Regions from separate parts of the Streptomyces sp. NPDC001393 genome, predicted to be linked through region 2. Evidence: riboswitches for the same ligand, from Rfam matches in the RefSeq annotation. Region 2 holds a riboswitch; the other holds the start of a gene.
The links. A riboswitch is a leader RNA that binds a small molecule or an ion and turns the genes downstream of it on or off. The one in region 2 is predicted to bind magnesium.
Positions count from the first base shown of each region.

Region 1: it holds a riboswitch for magnesium, as region 2 does, so the genes downstream of both, ACWC2T_RS38155 (NRAMP family divalent metal transporter) here and ACWC2T_RS12945 (magnesium transporter MgtE N-terminal domain-containing protein) in region 2, are expected to answer to the same signal.

Region 1 covers NZ_JBSFIH010000058.1:40,512-50,610, reverse strand. Annotated here, with positions in the region: gene ACWC2T_RS38175 (hypothetical protein) at 1-108, shown strand, start outside; gene ACWC2T_RS38170 (LCP family protein) at 173-1,624, shown strand; gene ACWC2T_RS38165 (GNAT family acetyltransferase) at 2,327-2,509, shown strand; gene ACWC2T_RS38160 (hypothetical protein) at 2,537-2,800, shown strand; M-box (ykoK) riboswitch at 2,871-3,044, shown strand; gene ACWC2T_RS38155 (NRAMP family divalent metal transporter) at 3,359-4,996, shown strand; partial or broken gene ACWC2T_RS38150 (glyoxalase) at 5,022-5,309, shown strand; gene ACWC2T_RS38145 (MgtC/SapB family protein) at 5,406-6,137, shown strand; gene ACWC2T_RS38140 (GTP-binding protein) at 6,179-7,360, opposite strand; gene rpmF (50S ribosomal protein L32) at 7,367-7,537, opposite strand; gene ACWC2T_RS38130 (ArsR/SmtB family transcription factor) at 7,652-7,987, shown strand; gene ACWC2T_RS38125 (cation transporter) at 8,008-8,712, shown strand; gene ACWC2T_RS38120 (Fur family transcriptional regulator) at 8,748-9,206, opposite strand; gene ACWC2T_RS38115 (metal ABC transporter permease) at 9,220-10,089, opposite strand; gene ACWC2T_RS38110 (metal ABC transporter permease) at 10,086-10,099, opposite strand, start outside.
Region 2 covers NZ_JBSFIH010000009.1:649-10,747, forward strand. Annotated here, with positions in the region: gene ACWC2T_RS12935 (hypothetical protein) at 1-12, opposite strand, end outside; gene ACWC2T_RS12940 (NRAMP family divalent metal transporter) at 174-1,469, opposite strand; gene ACWC2T_RS12945 (magnesium transporter MgtE N-terminal domain-containing protein) at 1,466-2,812, opposite strand; M-box (ykoK) riboswitch at 3,116-3,290, opposite strand; gene dhaK (dihydroxyacetone kinase subunit DhaK) at 3,564-4,556, shown strand; gene dhaL (dihydroxyacetone kinase subunit DhaL) at 4,625-5,230, shown strand; gene ACWC2T_RS12960 (PTS-dependent dihydroxyacetone kinase phosphotransferase subunit DhaM) at 5,227-5,637, shown strand; gene ACWC2T_RS12965 (glycoside hydrolase family 75 protein) at 5,658-6,488, opposite strand; gene ACWC2T_RS12970 (fibronectin type III domain-containing protein) at 7,008-7,985, shown strand; gene ACWC2T_RS12975 (hypothetical protein) at 8,094-8,657, shown strand; gene ACWC2T_RS12980 (PadR family transcriptional regulator) at 8,700-9,245, opposite strand; gene ACWC2T_RS12985 (FAD-dependent oxidoreductase) at 9,277-10,099, opposite strand, start outside.

The sequences.
Region 1 (10,099 bases), on a different contig from region 2:
GCCGTGGCGGTGTTCCCGGCGATGGCCGCGGCGGAGTGCGCGGTGGTCGTCGTGGCGCTGGCGGTAGCCGTGCTCCGGTACGGAATGAACAGGAGGGATCGTGCCTGAGAGCATGCGACACCGTTCGTACCCGGCCGCCGTCACACGCGGACGCAGGGCGCCCTGGCTTGTCATGTTGCGTGTTGCGACATGGACGGTTTCGGCGGCTCTGCTGCTCGGCTGCGGTGCGACCTGGTACGCCTACCGGTCCCTGACGCACGGCCTCACCACCTCTGATGCGCTCGACGCGGTCCGCGGCAAGGCGCCCCGACACCTGGACAACGCGGTCAACTTGCTGCTCATAGGTCTCGACTCGCGCAAGGACATGAACGGCAACGACCTGCCACGGCAGTTCGTGCAGAGCGAGTTGCACGCCGGGTCCAGCGACATCGGTTACTACAACACCAACACCCTGATCCTCATGCACATCCCCGCGAACGGCGGCAAGGTGCAGGCGTTCTCCATCCCGCGCGACGACTACGTGCAGACGCTGAACGGAGACGGCTCGGTGCAGGGCCACTTCAAGATCAAGGAGGCGTACGCCAACGCGTACACCACTGCCCACGACAAGTACGCCGCCCAGGGCGTCAGGGGCGCGGATCTGGAAGCGAAAAGCCGTGAGGCCGGCCGGGAGGCGACGCTGGCGACGGTGCAGCAGTTCGCCGGTGTGCCCATCGACCACTTCGCCGAGATCAACCTCCTCGGCTTCTACGACATCGCCAAGGTTCTGCAGCCCATCACGGTGTGTCTCAAACACCCGGTCAAGGACCGTTATTCGGGTGCCGACTTCCCGGCCGGCGTGCAGCAGCTGAACGCCCGTCAGGCGCTGGCCTTCGTACGGCAGCGGCACGGGCTGGACGCCGGGGACCTGGACCGTACGCGCCGGCAGCAGGCCTTCATCTCCACAGTCACGCATCAGCTCAAGACGGAGGGTGTCTGGGGCAGCCCGTCCAAGCTTCAAGGACTGTTCGACGTCGTGAAGAAGGACGTCGTTCTCGACAGCAGCTGGAACGTGCTCGATTTCGCACAGCAGGCCCCGGACCTCACCGGCGGCAACGTGGTGTTCCACACCCTGCCCATCGAGGGCTTCGGGATCCGCAACCGCGAGGACGTCAACCTCGTGGATCCGGAGAAGATCAAGTCGATCGTGCAGCAAGCCTTCGGAGCGGCCGGTGCCCCGTCTCCCGCGGCCTCCGGCACCACTGCGGCCGCACCCGCCACCGTGGATGTCATCAACGGCAACGGCGGTCGGGGCCTCGCCTCGAAGGCGCTCTCCTCTCTGGTCGAACTCGGCTACACGGCCGGTACCACGGGCAACACCACCACGCAGCCTGCGACCACCGTCCGCTACGGCGCCGGGGCACAGCAGGCGGCTCAGCAGATCGCCGGCCGGCTCCACGCCGGCACCGCCGCTTCCAGTCCTGCCGTGTCCGCGGGCCACGTCGTCGTCACCCTCGGCGAGGACTACACGCATCCCGGTCAGGCAGCTCCGACCCGGACGCCGACCGCATCCGCGTCGAGCACGGCAACAGCGGACGACTCCGGCCCGGCCGTGAAGGCGGGCGGTGTGCCGTGCGTCAACTGACCCACCCTCGATGCGTGACTCGCGTGAGCGGTGATCCAGGACCGGGTTGCTTCTTGCCGAGTCGACGTCGACGCGCGTATCCCTGGCCGGAAGGAGGCGAGAGACATGGTTCGCAGCATGGGCGGACCCGAGGCGGCCCGGCCGCCCGTGGCGGCGTAGGGCGGCGCAGGTGTCAGGTCGGCCAAAGCGCAGGTGGACGAGTGGCGTTACCGGGTGCCGAGGGTGGGCGAGGTCGATCGGATGCGGGGCCGACTGTGGCCCGGACTACTGCAAGTGCGGTTCATCTGACTCCCGCCTCCCTCCGGCGTGGCGTCGTACGACTCGGCAACGAGCAGACCGGCCCACACGGCGGTGGCCCGTGCACCCCGACTCGTGGCCGTCCGCGATCCGGGTCGCCGCGTCCCGTCCAGTGGTGCAGGTGCGAGAACCGCCTCGGTGGGCTTCGGCATGTCGTCGCGCCATGGGAGGGCGTACCCTGGCCGGAGGGCGCGATGCGTCGTTGCCCGATCTGACCGCCGCGAGCGCGAGGAGGTGAACGGGATGAGTTCCTGCAGCAGTAGTCCCAGCTCCCATTCCGTGGCACCACGGGCGTCCGGCGGGCACCGCACCGCTGTCTGACGGCCTGGCTCTCCAGAGTATTCCGGACAGTCATCACGCCTGCCTCCGGTCCGCCAGCGGGTGCCGATCAGGCGGAGGTGCGTCATGACGATCACGATCACACTGCCCCGGTTCACGCTGCCCGCCGTGGCCGAGCGTGGCCTGCGGACGCTGCTCCCCGTCGCCGAGCCGGCGGTCCTCGCCGTAGCCGATGCCTGCGGTGTCGGGATGCCGGTGCGCCTGCTGGGACTCGGTGTCAAGCTTGCCCGGTCGGCCACGCAGGACTGATCCGGCTCGGTCCCGGGGAGGCAGGCGGTGAACGATCAGCGGTGGGCACAGGAACGCCTCGCGGTGCGCCAGGCGGCGCAACGGCTGACCGAGGACGCGGGGGCCCTGATGGCGGCCTCCGCGGAGGCCGCCGAGGCCGGGCTGGCGACGCGTGCGGAGGACCTTCGGCGTGCCGTCGTCGCTGCCTGGAGCGCCGGTGTCACGCCCGAGGTCCTGGCCTTGGACGCCGGGGTAAAGGTCGCCGTGATCGATGACTGGATCGGTCCGGGCGACGTACGCCATGGTCCGTGACCGCGTCAAGAGGTCATCAATGACTTGCGCAAACATGCAAGCGTTGGGCTACACTCTTTGAGGTTTGAAAAGGGCACCTCGTTCGGTGAGGCGTCTTCACGGACACAGGCCACTGACCCCACGACGTCGAGAGACGCCCAGGGTCAGGACACCTCTCCCCGGCCTAAGGGGTGAGGCCAAGTGGCTTCCCTTGCAGGGGGATTACGCCGTGGAGTGCCAAAGCTCTGACGAGTTGGGGTGTACCGGCCGCAGTCTGCGCGCCGGTCCGCTCCCTGCCGAGTCGACGTCGACGCGCGCCGTGCGTGTCTCCGGCCGGAAGGAGGCGAGAGACATGGACTGCAGTTGCAGTAGTCCGGGCCACAGTCGGCCCCTTACCCGCTTGTCCTCGCATTCTTCCGGCACGCGGTAACCACCTTCCCTGCGCGGATTTCCGTCCGCGTCTCGCGCCCCCGCACGGCCGTGCGCCGTGACGGGCTGCCGTCCTGCGCGCTCGCGCGGGGAGGATGGCTTTCGCGTGCCCCCTGCCTCCCCCAATTGGGGGGATTCGGGAGGTACGTCATGACCACTGTGACCAACATGTCCGAGGCCCCGCGCTCCGCGGTCCTGGACGACGCGCACGTCGGCGACATCCAGGGTGCGCTCGGCACCATCCGGCTCGACGACACCGCACCCCGCACCGGCCTGTCCGCCAAGCTCAAGACACTGCTGGCGATCGTCGGGCCCGGCCTGATCGTCATGGTCGGCGACAACGACGCCGGCGCCTTCGCCACCTACGGCCAGGCCGGCCAGAACTACGGCACCCACCTGCTGTGGACCCTGCTCCTGCTGGTCCCCGTCCTGTTCGTCAACCAGGAGATGGTGCTGCGTCTGGGCGCCGTCACCGGCGTCGGCCACGCCCGGCTCATCCTGGAGCGGTTCGGCAAGTTCTGGGGCGCGTTCAGTGTCATCGACTTGTTCCTACTCAACGCCCTCACCTTGGTGACCGAGTTCATCGGCATCACCCTGGCCACCGGCTACCTGGGCCTGCCCAAGGCCGCCTCCGTGGTGCTCGCCGCCGCCATCATCGTCGCCTCGGCGTTCACCGGCTCCTTCCGCCGCTTCGAGCGGGTCGCCATCACCCTGTGCGCGGCCTCGCTGCTGCTGGTGCCGGTCTACTGCATGGTCCACCCGCACGCCTCGCAGATGGCACGGGACTTCGTCGTGCCCAACATGCCCGGCGGTACCGGGCAGTTGTCCACCGTCATGCTGCTGATCATCGGCATCGTCGGCACCACGGTCGCCCCCTGGCAGCTGTTCTTCCAGCAGTCGTACGTGATCGACAAGCGGATCACCCCGCGCTTCATGAAGTACGAGAAGGCCGACCTGTGGATCGGCATCGCCGTGGTCGTCATCGGCGCGGCGGCCATGATGGGCTTCACCGCCGCCGCCTTCGCCGGCACCCACGGCTTCGGGAACTTCACGGACGCCGGGGGCATCGCCACCGGTCTGGAGGCCAAGGCCGGCAAGCTCGCCGGCGTGCTGTTCGCCATCGCGCTGCTGGACGCCTCCATCATCGGCGCCTTCGCCGTGTCCCTGTCCACCGCCTACGCGATCGGGGACGTCTTCGGCATCCGGCACTCGCTCCACCGGGGCGTCAAGAAAGCCAAGGGCTTCTACGCCGTCTACGCCGGCCTGGTCGCCGCAGCCGCCGCCATCGTGCTCATCCCCGGCTCCCCGCTGGGCCTGCTCACCGAAGGCGTCCAGACCCTCGCCGGCGTCCTGCTGCCCTCCGCCAGCGTGTTCCTGCTCCTTCTCTGCAATGACAAGCAGGTCCTCGGCCCCTGGGTCAACGGCCCCAAGACCAACGCGTTCACTTCGGCCGTCGTCGGCGTCCTGGTCGCCCTGTCGATCATCCTGACCGCCTCGGTGCTTTTCCCGGACATCTCCGCGACCGCGATCCTCGACATCATGGCCGCCTGCGGCATCGTCGGCGTGCTGGCCGCCGGGTACGCCTTCACGCGCCGCCGCACCAACACCAAGGAAGACCCGATCGACCGCATCGGCCGGGACACCTGGCGCATGCCCGCACTGGCCACACTGACCCGGCCGACCATGTCCACCGCCCGCAAGCTCGGCATGGGCGCCCTGCGCACCTACCTCCTCATCGCCATGATCCTCGTCGTCATCAAGATCGTGGAAGTGGCCCTCGGCCACTGAGTCCCCCCACCGGCCGGGGTGCGCCCTCGGCCTGACCGAGATCCCCAAGCCACCGGTGCTCGCCGCCCGGGGTGGCTGCTGGTTCGCCACCCCTGACGGCAGCGTGCGGCTCCACTTGGGCATCGAAGACCCCTTCCGGCCCGCGCAGAAGGCCCACCCCGGGCTGCGGGTGACCGGCATCGACGCCCTCGCCGACTGCCTCGCCGCACACGGCGCGCCGGTCGTGTGGGACGACAACCTGCCCGGCCACCGCCGCTTCTACAGCACCGACCCCGTCGGCAACCGCCTGGAATTCCTCGAGCCGCTCGCCTGACGTCCGGCGCCGGACGCCGTGCGGATACCGCCTGGGGCGTCACTGTCACGCATATGATCCGGCCGCTCGCGGCCCCGGTCCTCAAGGAGGTGCCTCGTGCACGCACTGACCACCGTCGAATTCCTGACTCGACTCGGCACCGGGGTGGCCTGTGGCGCGCTGATCGGCGTCGAGCGGCAGTGGCGGGCCCGGATGGCGGGCCTGCGCACCAACGCCCTGGTCGCCACCGGCGCCACCCTGTTCGTGCTGTACAGCGAGGCCGTCGGCGATATGGGCAGCCCCACCCGGGTCGCCTCCTACGTGGTGTCCGGCATCGGATTTCTCGGCGGTGGCGTGATCCTGCGCGACGGGGCCGGAGTGCGCGGCCTGAACACCGCCGCCACCCTGTGGTGCTCGGCGGCCGTCGGAGTGCTGGCCGCCTCCGGCAAGCTGAGCCTGGCCGTCCTCGGTACCGTAGTGGTCCTGGCCGTCCACCTTGTGCTGCGGCCGGCCGGGCGGCTGCTGGACCGGGCGCCGGCTTCCGGTACGGACCCTGATGCCACTGTCCACGCCACTGTCCACCTGGTGTGCGAGCGCAGTGCCGAGACGCACTTGCGCGCCCTGCTGCTGCAGACCCTGACCGCTTCCGGACTCGCCCCTACCGGGCTGCGTGCCCGCCGGGAGGGCGAGGCGGCCAGCCTGCGTGCCGCGGTCATGATCAACGGCGATGTCGCCGCCGCACTGGAGCAGGTCATCTCCCGGTTGTCCCTGGAGCCGGGCGTGAGCGACCTGCACTGGCACGTGGACGACGAGGAGTCCGAACGGGAACGCCCGCGGGCGCTGGCCTGACGCACCAGGGCAGCGCCCTCCGGCCGCCCGGCCCGGGGTCCTCAGGGGCCCGCCACGAGTTCGGGATGCTCATGCTCGCAGGTGTCGTCGATGCCGTAGGTGTCCCAGGTGGGGAACGGGTCCGTGGGCGGCAGGCTCTCGCCGTCGGCCATGAGGCAGTCGGTCAGTGCCGCGTGCAGTGCGTCCGCGTGCAGGTGCGTGCCGATGAAGACCAGTTCCTGGCATTCGGGGCTCTCGGTGTCGCGGGCGGCGGACGGCTCGAAGCGTGCGACGGAGCCGGCCTGTGACCACAGGCCCGTCACGTGCGGGCGGCTGGCGAGGGTGAAGAAGCCCTTGGAGCGCAGGATCTGTCCGTACGCGCCGCTGTCGAGTTCCTCGGTCACGAACGTCCACAATCTGCCTGGATGGAAGGGCAGTTCGGAGCGGAAGACGGTGGAGGAGATGCCGTACTCCTCCGTCTCGGGTACGTGGTCGCCGTTGAGTTCCCTCACCCAGCCGGGGGCCTGTTGGGCGCGTTCCAGGTCGAACAGCCGGGTGCCCAGCACGTCGCCCACCTTCACGCGGCCGTGGACGGCCGGGACGAGACGTGCGGCGGGGTTGAGGCGGGTGAGTGTCGCTCGCAGCCGGTCGGCCGACTCCTTGTCCACAAGGTCGAGCTTGTTCAGGACGATGACGTCGGCGAACTCGATCTGGTCCATCAGCAGGTCGCTGACGGTGCGTTCGTCGTCCTCGTACTGGTCCAGGCCGCGCTCGACGAGTTCGTCGCCGCTTGCCAGCTCGGGCAGGAAGTTCGCGGCGTCCACGACCGTGACCATGGTGTCCAGGCGGGCGAGGTCGCCGAGGGTGGCGCCGTCGTCGCGGGCGAAGGCGAAGGTCGCGGCGACCGGCATGGGTTCGGAGATGCCGGACGACTCGATGAGCAGGTAGTCGAAGCGGCCCTCTCGGGCCAGCCGGTCGACCTCTTCGAGCAGGTCGTCGCGCAGGGTGCAGCAGATGCAGCCGTTGGTCATCTCGACCAGGCGTTCCTCGGTGCGTGACAGGGCGGCCTCGCCGCCGCGCACCAGGGCGGCGTCGATGTTGACCTCGCTCATGTCGTTGACGATGACCGCGACGCGCAGTCCTTCGCGGTTGCCGAGGACGTGGTTGAGGAGGGTGGTCTTGCCGGCGCCGAGGAATCCGGACAGGACGGTGACGGGCAGTCGGCCGGAGGGGCCGGGCGGCATCATCGCTCAGTCCTCGGGTCGCAGCAGGCCGCGCTCGTACGCCTTCACCAGCCGCTGCGGTACCAGGTATGACACCCCGTCGACGATGACCGGTACGAGCGCCGGCGTGGTCGCCTTCCACTGGGCGCGGCGGTGGCGGGTGTTGCTGCGGGACATCTTCCGCTTGGGAACGGCCATGGGAATCCTCCTGGTTGGGATGGCGAGTAGAGGCTACATGAAAATGAACACCATTACGAAGTGATCCATGATTCATGTTTCCGTGAATTCAGGAATCCGTGTACCGTTGTCGGTGTGCTGACTGTTGCCTCCGACATCGAGGTCCTGGTCCGGTTCGGCCGGGCGCTCGCCGATCCGATCCGCTGCCGCATCCTGCTCGCCCTGCGGGAAGCACCCGCCTATCCCGCTGACCTGGCCGACGCGCTGGGCGTCTCGCGCACCAGGCTGTCGAACCACCTGGCGTGCCTGCGTGACTGCGGCCTGGTCGTCACCGTCCCCGACGGCCGTCGCACCCGCTACGAACTCGCCGACGAACGCCTCGGCCACGCGCTCGACGACCTGCGCACCGCCGTGGTCGCCGTCGAGGGCGACCGGACGTGCGTCGACGCGGACGACAAGGGGTGCTGCTGACCGTGAGCGCAGAGATATCCATGTCCTTCGGCCCCGACCCGGCCAGGCGCGGCGCGCTTGCCCGGCGGATACGGCTGCTGGTTGCCGCGACCATCACCTACAACGCCGTCGAGGCGGCCGTCGCCCTCACGGCCGGGACCCTGGCTTCGTCCGCCGCGCTGATCGGCTTCGGCCTCGACTCCGTCATCGAGGTCTCCTCGGCCGCCACTGTCGCCTGGCAGTTCTCCGCCCGCGAACACGCGGTGCGTGAGGCCCGGGAGAAGACCGCGTTGCGGATCATCGCGCTGTCGTTCTTCGCGCTCGCCGCCTACGTCACCGTCGATGCCGTACGGGCCCTGACCGGCTCAGGCGAGGCCACGCGCTCCCTGCCCGGGGTTGTGGTGGCTGCCTTCTCGCTCGTGGTCATGCCGGTCCTGTCGGCGGCCCAGCGTCGCGCCGGTCGGGAACTCGGCTCCGCATCTGCCGTGGCCGACTCCAAGCAGACCCTGCTGTGCACCTATTTGTCGGCGGTGCTGCTGGTGGGCCTGGTCGTCAATGCCGTGTTCGGCTGGTCGTGGGCGGATCCGCTCGCGGCCCTGGTCATCGCCGCGGTCGCGGTGAAGGAGGGGCGCGACGCGTGGCGTGGGCAGGGGTGCTGCGCAACGCCGTTGGCCGCCGTGCCGGACGAGGGTCGGCGGGAGGCGGATGCCTGCGGCTGTGCTCCGGGCTGCGACTGCCGCCCTTGACGGTGACCACTCCGGAAAGGAAGTGGCGCCGGAGTTCACCGGTGCTCGTCCGCTGCCAGCCGTCGGCCGCAGTCCGGGCACACCCCGGACAGCTGCACCGTGTGCCGGACGTTCGCGAACCCGGAGGTCTGCGCGACCGTGTCGGCCCATTCCTCCACCGGGCCGGAGTCAACGGGCCGGCTCAGGCCGCATTCGGTGCAGATGAGGTAGTGGCGGTGTTCCGGTCCCGGGCGGTAGCGGAAGAGGCGTTCACCGCTGGTGTCGCGCACCATGTCGGCCCGGCCGACGGCGGCCAGGCCGGCCAGCGTGCGGTAGACCGTGGAGAGGCCGACCGGTGAGCCGGCGGCGGCGAGCTGGTTGTGGAGGGCTTGGGCGCCGACGAAGCCGTCGGCCCGGATGAGCGCCTCGACCACGGTGGTGCGTTGCTGGGTGAGGCGGCCGATCAGCGTGACGTCGTGCGAGGGGGTGGGGGTGTGCTGGCGGTCGGGTGCCATCGGGTGCCTTCGCTCATGTGCCGGTGGGGACGGCGGTGCGCGTACGAGGACGGGGGACCGGGCGTCGTATCAGGAAGGTCGCGGCGTAGACGGCCGTGGCGGCGGCCATGATGGCGAAGCTCGGCGGCATCTTCGGCACCGCGTACGAGGCGAAAAGCCCCGCCCACATCTCCAGCACCGCCAGCCCTGCGGAGAGGGCGAGCGCACGGTAGGGGCGATCGGTAATCCGGATCGCGGCGCCCGCAGGGGCGGCGAGCAGACCGAGCAGGAGCAGGGAACCGACCGCCTGGGTGGCCTCGGCGGCGCTGATCCCGGCCAGGGCGAGGAAGCCGTAGCCGAGCAGCCGGACGGGTACCCCGCGGGCGGCGGCCACGGCCTCGTCGAGCGTGGCGAACAGCAGCGGTCGGGCGATGAGGACCACCAGCAGGCCGACCCCGGCGGCCACCAGGGCGGCGACGGCCGCGCTGCTGGAGGAGATGCCGAAGATGGAGCCGAACAGGACGCTGACGCCGGCGGTGCCGTTCGTGGTGCTGCGCGAGGTCGTGTAGAGCGTGATGAAGAAGGCTCCCAGGCCCAGGATCCAGGAGAAGACGCTCCCGATGACCACGTCGTCGGGTCGCGCCTTGCGGCCGAGGGTGCCGAAGAGCAGCGCCATGGCGATGGTGGCGGCGAACAGTCCGAGGCGAAGGTCGGCGCCGAAGGCGAGAGCGGCCATCGCGCCGGTGAAGGCGACATGACTGAGCGCGTCCCCGGTGAAGACCTGGGCCCGCAGCACCAGGAAGTAGCCGACCAGCCCGCAGGCTGCGGCGATGGCGGTCCCGGCGAGGAAGGCGTGCAGGAAGAACGGGTGGGACAACGGGGACGCGGCGAGCAGGACCGTCATGCGACCACCT
Region 2 (10,099 bases):
GGAAGCGGTCAAGGACACGTCAATAACCGGTTGCCGGTGTTGGCCATCATCGGCCTGTCGAGCAGGGCGAGAGGCGCATGATCGGACCGCTCGCTGAGGTGACCCGGCGCTGTCCCGCGGAGCCGGTCGGGTACCGGCGGGGTGCGGCCCGCAGGAGCGGACAGCAGCCCCGGTCAACCGAGGCCGAACCAGCCGAGGACCGTCTGGACGAGCAGGATGGTGGACATGGCGGCGACGCCGACGACCACCACGGTGGCGGCGATGCGGTAGCGCGGCCCGTTGGCGGCCGTCCCGAGGACGGAGCGGCGGTTGGTCAGCACCAGCAGGTAGACGAGGACCACCGGACTGATCAGGCCCTGCAGGACCTGAGTGCCGATCAGCAGCTGGATGACGTCGACCGGGGTCATCGCCACCGCCGCCCCGAGGAAGATCTGGGCGGTGAACAGGCCCAGGAACAGCGGGGCGTCACGGAAGCTGCGGGAGACCGAGCGCTCCACGCCCGCCGCCTCTCCTATGGCGTAGCTGGCGGACAGCGGGACGACCGCCCCGGCCAGGGCGGAGGCGCCGAGCAGGCCGACGGCGAAGAGGAGTTCGGCGTTCTGGCCGGCGATCGGCTTGAGGGCCTCGGCCGCCTGCGCTGCGGAGTCCAGCGGGCCGGTGCCGCCGATGGCGGACGCCGTGGCGATGATGATGGTCAGGCTGATGACGCAGGCGAAAACGGCGCCGAGGATCGCGTCGGCGCGGATGAGGGGGTAGTCGGCGGGCCTGGCACCCCGGTCGACGACTCCGGCAGCGGCGTAGAACTGCATGTACGGGCTGACCGTCGTACCGATCAACGCGACCGCGAGGAGGATGAAGTCCTTGCTGGGCTCGATGTGCGGGACGATCAGGTGGTGGCCGACGGCGCCCCAGTCGGGGTGGCCGAGGATCATGGCGATCGGGTAGGCGAAGAACGCCAGGGACATGATGAGGAACACGCGTTCGGCCCAGTGGTAGGAGCCGAACAGCACCAGCGCCCACAGCAGGATCGCGGCCGGCGGGATGACCGCCCACTTGGGGACGCCGAGGAGTTCGAAGGCCGCGCCGATGCCCGCGAACTCTGACACGACCAGGCCGGTGTTGGCCAGCAGCAGGCAGAAGACGGCGAGCGCGGTCAGGCGCAGGCTGAACTGCTCGCGGATCAGGGCGCCCAGGCCCTTGCCGGTGTGGGCGCCGAGGCGTACGGCCATCTCCTGAACCATCACCAGGGCGACGGTGACCAGCACCATGAAGAAGAGGGTGCCGTAGGTAAACTGGGAGCCGGCCGAGGCGTAGGTGGCGATGCCGGCGGCGTCATTGCCGGCGTTCGCGGCGACCAGGCCGGGGCCCGCGACCGCGGCGATCATGGTGAGGCGTCGCCAGCCGGTGCGGCGGGGTGCCGTCGCACCGGCTGCCGGAGCCGCCTCGGTGGTGTCCAGGTCGCGGGTCACTGCAGGAACCTCCTAAAGTGCAGGCGCCCGCGTTCGGGCAGCATCGCGTCGAGCAGGTCGTCGGCCAGGATCCGGCCGATCGGGCGGTCGCCGTCGTCGACCACCAGGAGGGAGGAGGCGCGGGCCGCGACCAGCTGGTCGGCGGCCTCGGACAGGGCGGTGTCCGCGTGGACGGTCACGGGCGGGCCGAACTGAGCGAGCCAGGCCACCAGGTCGGCGACCGGCGCCGCGTCCTCGGCCACCGCCAGGTCGAACAGCGAGATGTCGCACAGCAGCCGGCCTTCGGCGTCGACGCAGACGACAGCGTCGATCTCGGTACGGTGCTCGGCCTGTTCGGCGAGCCGGGCCCGCACCTCGGCGATGGTCTCGTCGCGACGCGCAGTGACGAGCAGCGTGGTCATGGCGCCGCCCGCGGTGCCCTCGCGGTGGGTGAGCAGCCGCCGCAGTTCGGCCGCCTCCTTCTTCGGCATCCGCGTCAGCAGGGCCTCGCGCTCCTCGCGGGTGAGGTCGCGCAGGGCGTCCGTGGCCTCGTCCGGTTCCATCTCGTCGACCAGGCGGGCGGCGTGTTCCGGCTGCGCCTCGCGCAGCAGGTTCTCCAGCTCGGCCGGTTCCATCTCCTCCAGAGCGTCGGCGGCCCGCTCCGGCTCCAGCCAGCCGAGCAGCTGCTGGCGCTCGCTGCGGCCGAGGTCTTCGAGGATGTCGGCCAGGTCGGCCGGGCGCAGCCGGTGCAGTGCGGTCCGGGAGGCGCGCAGCCGTACCTCGGAGGGTCCGTCGGTGGCCTGCTCGGCGAACGGGGCGACCGCCTGCCAGTCGAGCACGCGTTCCGGGGTGGGCCGGGCCTGCCAGCGGCGGGGGCCGAGCCGGCGCAGGAGCGTGGGCAGGGAGACGTCCACGCCGACCAGCACGACCCGGTCCACCAGCGGTGCCAGGTACAGATCGGCGGCACGGGTGACCTGCACGCCGTCCACGTCCACGAGCTGGTGGTCGAGTACGTCCCTGGCGAGCAGCACCTCGCCCGGGCGCCGGGCGAAGTCCCGCAGGTCGATCCGCGCGGTGCGCAGCCGTACGTGCCCGGCGTGCACCTTGCCGATGGCGTCCGACGCCAGGAAGGTGTGCCGGCGCCCGATGCGCAGGATCAGCCCGGTGACCGGCGGGTACGGCTCCTCGCCGTAGAGGCGGGCGACGACGTCGGCGACGCGGCCGACCTCCTCCCCGGCCTGGTTGGTGACCGGGCCGCCGACCAGGCCCGCCAGCGAGACCAGGGACGTGCGGACCGCCTTGGAGGCGGTGGCGCGGCGCTCCAGGATCACCCGGCGGTCGCGCAGACGGGCCGAGGTGGACATGAGCAAAGTGTTGACGGACAAGGTGAACACCCCCTTGCCCCGGCATGACGGGGCAGCGGGCGGCCACGGCAGCGCACTCTTCCCTGCCCCGCGATCAGGGCAGGGCACACCGGGCCCGACGCACCGGGCGGGGTCGGGTCAGTGGAGGAGGACGGGCTGCCTCAGGCCGCGGAGGGACGGCGAGGACAACGCGGACAGGGGCCGACTATGGCCCGGACTACTGTCCATGCTCGCCTCCTCCCGGTCCCGGCCGCGCTCACGACGCCACGGCCATACGGCAAGGGCAACCGGGCGAATCGGCCCGGCGCACCCCAACTCGTCAGAGCTTTGGCACTCCACGGCGTGTCCCCGCAGCTGCGGGGAAGCCACTTGGGGTCACCCCTTCGGCCGGGGAGACCTGTCCTGATCCGGAGCGTCTCTCGACGGGTGGGATCAGTGGCCTGTGTCCGTGAAGACGCCTCACCGAACGAGGTGTCTCATCAAAACCGGATCAACGATACGCCCCCGCCGCCCCGCCCTCCTAATCCATGACCGGCGCTTGACCCCGGCTCTACGGGACCGTGACCTCCCGGATCAGGACCGCCACCGGCCGGCGGCCGACCGGCGACACCAGAAGGCATGCGCGAGCATCTGCGCCGCTCCACGTGACCTTCGCTGCCGCAAGGTCGATACTGCCGACAGCAGAGCTCCGCCCGCGACGCCACCGATCACATCTCAGAGGCCCGCCTGCCGGCCTCATGGGGAGGTACCCGTGAAGATGCTCATCAACGTGCCGGAGACCGTCGTGGCGGACGCGCTGCGCGGGATGGCGGCCGCGTATCCGGATCTGACCGTGGACGTGGAGAACCGGGTGATCGTCCGGCGGGACGCTCCGGTGGCCGGGCAGGTCGCACTGGTGTCGGGTGGCGGGTCGGGGCACGAGCCGCTGCACGGCGGGTTCGTCGGACCCGGCATGCTCTCCGCCGCCTGCCCCGGAGAGGTGTTCACCTCCCCGGTGCCGGACCAGATGGCGCGGGCCGCGGCGGCCGTGGACAGCGGTGCCGGTGTGCTGTTCGTCGTGAAGAACTACACCGGCGACGTGCTCAACTTCGACATGGCGGCCGAACTCGCCGAGGACGAGGGCATTCAGGTCGCCAAGGTGCTCGTCAACGACGACGTCGCCGTCACCGACAGCCTGTACACGGCCGGGCGGCGCGGCACCGGTGCGACGCTGTTCGTGGAGAAGATCGCGGGCGCCGCCGCGGCCGAGGGGCAGCCGCTGGAGCGGGTCGAGTCCATCGGGCGTCGGGTGAACGAGAACTCCCGGAGTTTCGGTGTCGCGCTCAGCGCCTGTACGACCCCGGCGAAGGGCAGCCCCACCTTCGATCTGCCGGGCGGCGAGCTGGAGTTGGGCATCGGCATCCACGGCGAGCCGGGCCGGGAGCGGCGGCCGATGATGACGTCCGGGGAGATCGCCGACTTCGCGGTGAACGCGATCCTGGAGGACCTGCCGCCGCGCAGCCCCGTGCTGGTGCTGGTCAACGGCATGGGCGCCACCCCGCTGCTGGAGCTGTACGGCTTCAACGCCGAGGTGCAGCGGGTACTGCGCGAGCGCGGGGTCGCCGTGGCCCGCACGCTCGTCGGCAACTACGTCACCTCCCTGGACATGGCGGGCACGTCGGTGACGCTGTGTCAGGTCGATGAGGAACTGCTGCGGCTGTGGGACGCCCCGGTGAAGACTCCCGCGCTGCGGTGGGGGATGTGATACGGCGGACGAGGCGACCATCCACCCGTGGCACGCCGGTCAACATCCCTACCACGCAAGGAGATCCCGTGCTCGACGCCGACTTCTTCCGCCGTTGGATGGCGGCGACCACCGCGTCCGTGGACCGCGAGGCGGAGCGGCTCACCGCTCTCGACTCGGCCATCGGGGACGCCGACCACGGCAGCAATCTGCAGCGCGGCTTCACCGCCGTTTCGGCCGCCCTGGAGAAGGAGGCGCCGGACACCCCGGGCGCGGTCCTGGTGCTGGCCGGGCGGCAGCTCATCTCCACGGTCGGCGGCGCGTCCGGGCCGCTGTACGGCACGCTGCTGCGCCGGACCGGCAAGGCGCTCGGTGACGAGGCCGAGGTCAGCGAGGCGCAGCTGGCCGAGGCGCTGCGCGCGGGTGTGGACGGGGTGATGGCGCTGGGCGGGGCGGCCCCCGGCGACAAGACCATGATCGACGCCCTGGTGCCGGCCGTGGACGCGCTCGGCGACGGCTTCGCCGCCGCGCGGGCCGCCGCCGAGGAGGGCGCGGAGGCCACCACGCCGCTGCAGGCCCGCAAGGGCCGGGCGAGCTATCTCGGCGAGCGCAGCATCGGCCACCAGGACCCGGGGGCGACCTCGTCGGCGCTGCTCGTCGCCGCTCTGCAGGAGGCGGCGGAGGGCGGACGGTGAGCGAAGCGAAGGTGGTCGGGATCGTGCTGGTGTCGCACAGCGCGGAAGTGGCCGCCTCGGTCGCCGAGTTGGCGAAGGGCCTGGCGGGCGGGGCCGCGGGGGTGCCCGTGGCCTGCGCGGGCGGCACCGAGGGCGGCGGGCTCGGCACCAGCGCCGAGCTGATCTCCGCCGCGGCGGCCTCGGTGGACCGGGGCGCCGGGGTGGCAGTGCTCACCGATCTCGGCAGCGCCGTGCTCACGGTGAAGGCGCTCATCGCCGAGGGGGACGAACTGCCGGACGGCACCCGGCTGGTCGACGCACCGTTCGTCGAGGGCGCGGTGGCGGCGGTGGTCACCGCCGCCGCGGGGGCCGACCTGGACGCGGTGCAGGCCGCGGCGTCGGAGGCGTACGGCTACCGCAAGGTGTGACACGGCCGCGGGCCGGCTGGTCACCTGTACGTGAGGAACAGCCTGGCCAGCCGCGCTCCTGCGGCCGCGGCCGCCGCGCGGTCCTCGATGGGGTGCACGCGGGAGTTCCTGAAGACGATGTAGGTGACCCCGGAGGGTGCCCCGCCGCCGTCCGGGTCGGCCCGGATGCCGAGGCCGCGGGCGGTGGCGTAGGAGGCTTCGCCGATGAGGTCGCGCGGGCCGGTGTCGCCGACAACGGCGTACTGCACCCGCCCCCGGTAGACGACGGCGGCGACCGAGCCGCCCCGTACGCCGTACGCGCGGGGGTTCCAGATGCGGCTGGGGGCCGGGACGACGATGTAGGGCAGCGTCGCGGCGTTGAGACTGCGGCCGTCGGACTGCTGGTAGGTGGTCATGGTGGCGAACTGCGGGTCGGTGTGGCGGTTGCAGCGGGCGGTGGACCGTCCGTCGCAGTCGATGTCCAGGTCGGCCTTCCAGAAGACGGCGGTCCGGGTGCCGCAGATGGGCACGGTCGCGCGGCGGCCGGCGTCGGTGCGGTACCGGCCGCGGGAGATCTGGTGGCATGCCCCCAGTCGGTCCAGCAGATCGGCGGCGGTCACCGCACCGCCTTTCCTGCGGGCCGCCGGCCGCTGCCGGGGTGGATCGGCATCGGCTACCGCGCCCTTCCGGCGGGCCCCGGGCCGCTGTCGGGGCGGGTCGGCATCGGCCGCCGCGCCCTCCCCGCGGACCACGGGCCGGTCCGGGTGCGGGTCGGCGGCGGCCGGGGTGTGCAGGGCGGCGGGAGCGTGCAGTGCGGCCGGGGCGAGCAGGGCGACTCCGGCCAGGGCCGGCGTCAGCGACGGGACACGCACGGTGAGGGACCCTCTCGTCGGGGACGGGCGGACATCCAGCACACTCTGGGTGCGGGTCCGGGCGCCGGAGCGTACGGGCCGCCCGGAAGGGGCTGGATGGAGCACTCATCTGACGCCCCATGAGGGACAAACCGACGCCGCATGAGGGACAAGCCGCATGAGGACAAGAGGACGGTGCGGGACGACAGGGGCCGGGGATCCGGGACGCAGCCCGCCCCGGATCCCCCGGCCACCCGCGTCGGCGCGGCTTCGGCGACGACAGCGTGTCCGCGCCAGCGGCATGAACTCCCCTGCCCTCGCGGATAGTTCAGCCCTAGGGAGGCTCAGCATACGTAACTCCCCCGCATGGTCACCAACGCGGGCCCCGGATCGGTCACCCGGGCGGACGCCGATCGGTCACCCGAGCGGCCGCGTGCCGGTCCCCCGCACGGCCCCCTTGCCGCATCCGCGGCCGCCGCGCCATATTGGTACGGACCTTTACGTGAATGCCGATGCCGCCGTCCCCCGGGAGGCAGAGCCGTGCGACGCGTGCCGTGCCCGCCCCTGCTGGTCTGCGGAGCCCTGCTCCTGGTCGCGGCGTGCGGCTGGAGCCAGGCCGACGAAGACGACGAAGGCCGGGCACCCGGCGCTCCGACCGGGGTCACCGCGCAGGCGGGCAGTGCCACGAGCGTGCACGTGATGTGGAACGCGGTGCCGGACAGCCCCGGCATCCGCACCTACGAGGTGTATCGCGGCACCACGAAGGTGGAGGACGTGCCGGGTTCACAGCACATGGTGGACGTCACCAGGCTCAGGCCGTCCACCGTGTATGCCTTCACCGTGCGGGCCCGGGACACCGAGGGGCGGCTCGGGCCGCCGAGCCGTGCGGTGCGGGCGCGGACACCGGCCAGGGCGGCGGATGACCGCTCGGCGCCCACCCGGCCGTCGCGTCCCGCCGGGCGGGTGCTCGGCGCCCGGGAGGTCCAGCTGTCCTGGGGCGCGTCCCGGGACGACCGGGGTGTGGTGTCGTACGACGTGTACCAGGGCGGTGCGAAGATCCACAGCGTCGGCGGGAACCAGACCGCGACCGTGCTCACCGGGCTGCGCCCCGGCACCGGTTACCTCTTCACGGTGCGGTCCCGCGACGCCGCCGACAACGTCTCCCCGGCGAGCGCCCCGGTCCGCCTCACGACCCCGGGTACCGACGACGGGCGGGACACCGCGCCCACCGGCTTCACCGCGACGACCCACCGGGCCGGCGGGGCGTACTACATCGACCTGTCCTGGGACCCGCCGCGCGTGGACGGGGTGATCACCGAGTACCGGATCCGGCTCGACGGCACCGCGGCGACCTCGCTGGTGTGGGGCGGCACTCCCCCGCGCGGACAGGCGCATTACAGCTTCTACATCGGCCGGAGAGCGGGAGAGGACCACCGGGTACGCCTGCGGGCACGGCTCCCGGACGGCACGTGGGGCGGCTGGTCGCCGGAGCGGACGGTGACCACGGCAGCCCCGTAAGAAGCGCGGGACTGTGTCGGTGTGCGGCTCCGCCGCCCGAAGGAACCTTTCACCTGGCCGGCCGCCCCCCAGGTGCGGGCACCCCTGCGGCCACGTTGGCTGCTGCCCATGCACACCTCGCGACTTCTCGTCCGCTCCGGCCCGGTCCTGGCGGCCGCCATGGCGCTCCCCGCCGCCCTCGCCGGTCCGGCCGCCGCGGCCTCGGGCATCTCCGTCAGCACCACCGGGTCCACCGTCTCGGTGGTCACCAGCGCGTGCTCGGAGATCAACGGCAGCTGGGGCAACGCGGCCCTGCTCACCAGCAGGCAGGCGAACTTCGCCCAGGGCCGGCAGTCGGCCCTCTCGGGCACGTCCGCCAGCCAGTCCGCGGCCTGGACGGGGGTGAGCCCGGGTACGTACACCGTCGTCGTGGTCTGCTCCAGCGGCAGCACGGCGGGCACCCAGCCGGTGACCGTCTCGTCCGGCTCGGCGCCGACGGCCTCGTCGACGACCGCCCCGACAACCTCCTCGACGGCCTCGCCGGCGCCCTCCCGCGGTGTGCTGGGCGGCCTGGGCGGTGCCGCCCGGGACTACGGCCCGCTGACGCTGGGCATCGGCGCGGCCCTGGTGGGCAGCGGGGCCATTGCCACGGGCTGGTATCTGCGCCGGCGTTCGAAGCCGTACCGGCTCTGAGGCAGAGCTGTACCGGCTCAGCGCACCGGCTGCCGACCCGGCTCAGCCGCCCTCGGGCAGGTCCGAGAACTCCGCCAGGGCGTGGGTGAGCCACTGGGTCCAGAAGGTCTCCAGATCGATGCCGGCCCGCAGCACGAGATGGCGCAGCCGGTCCTCGGGGGCGTCCCGGTCCGGCGGGAAGTCGCGCTTCTCGATCTCCCGGTACTCGGCCAACTGCCGCCGGTGCAGCTCGAGATGGCGGCGCAGGTCCGCCTCCATGCCCGCCGTGCCGACCACCGCCGCGGCCCGCAGCCGCAGCAGCAGCGTGTCCCGCAGCGGCTTGGGGTCCTGCGCGGCGGCGGTCCAGCGGGCCAGTTCGGCACGGCCCGCGGGCAGGACCTCGTAGCTCTTCTTCTGCCCACGGGCCGGCGCCTCGGCCGGCAGGGTGCGGATGAGGCCGTCGGCCTCCAGCCTCCCCAGCTCGCGATAGATCTGCTGGTGCGTCGCGGACCAGAAGTAGCCGATCGACTTGTCGAACCGGCGGGTCAGCTCCAGCCCCGACGACGGCTTTTCCAGCAGGGCGGTGAGGATCGCGTGCGGGAGTGACATGGCCTCATCCTAGGGACCTCCGGCAGGGGGCCTACAGCGCCGCCGCCAGCTCCGTGCCCTGCTTGATGGCGCGCTTGGCGTCCAGCTCGGCCGCGACGTCCGCACCGCCGATCAGATGGACGCTGCGCCCGGCGGCGGCCAGCTCCTCGTACAGGTCGCGGCGCGGCTCCTGCCCGGTGCACAGGACGACCGTGTCGACCTCCAGGACCGTGCTCTCCTCACCGACGGTGATGTGCAGGCCCGCGTCGTCGATGCGGTCGTAGCGCACGCCCGGGACCATGGTCACACCGCGGTGCTTGAGCTCGGTGCGGTGGATCCAGCCGGTGGTCTTGCCGAGGCCGGCGCCGACCTTGGTGGTCTTGCGCTGGAGCAGGTGGACCTGGCGGGGCGGCTTGGGCCGCTGCGGCGCGGCGAGGCCGCCCGGTGTCCGGTAGTCCATGTCGACGCCCCAGGCGCGGAAGTACGTCTGAGGGTCCTCGCTCGCCTTGTCCCCGCCGTCGGTGAGGTACTCGGCGACGTCGAAGCCGATGCCGCCGGCGCCGAGGATCGCGACCCGGTCGCCGACGGGGGCGCCGTCCCGCAGCACGTCGAGGTAGCCCACGACCCGCGGGTGGTCGACGCCGGGGATGTCCGGTGTGCGCGGGGTGACACCGGTGGCGACCACGACCTCGTCATAACCGGCCACGGTCCCGGCAGTGACCCAGGTGTCGAGGCGTACGTCGACCCCGTGGGCGTCGAGCTGGTGGCGGAAGTAGCGCAGTGTCTCGTCGAACTCCTGCTTTCCGGGGACCTTGCGGGCGACGTTGAGCTGGCCGCCGATCTCGCTCGCGGCGTCGAAGAGCGTGACCTCGTGG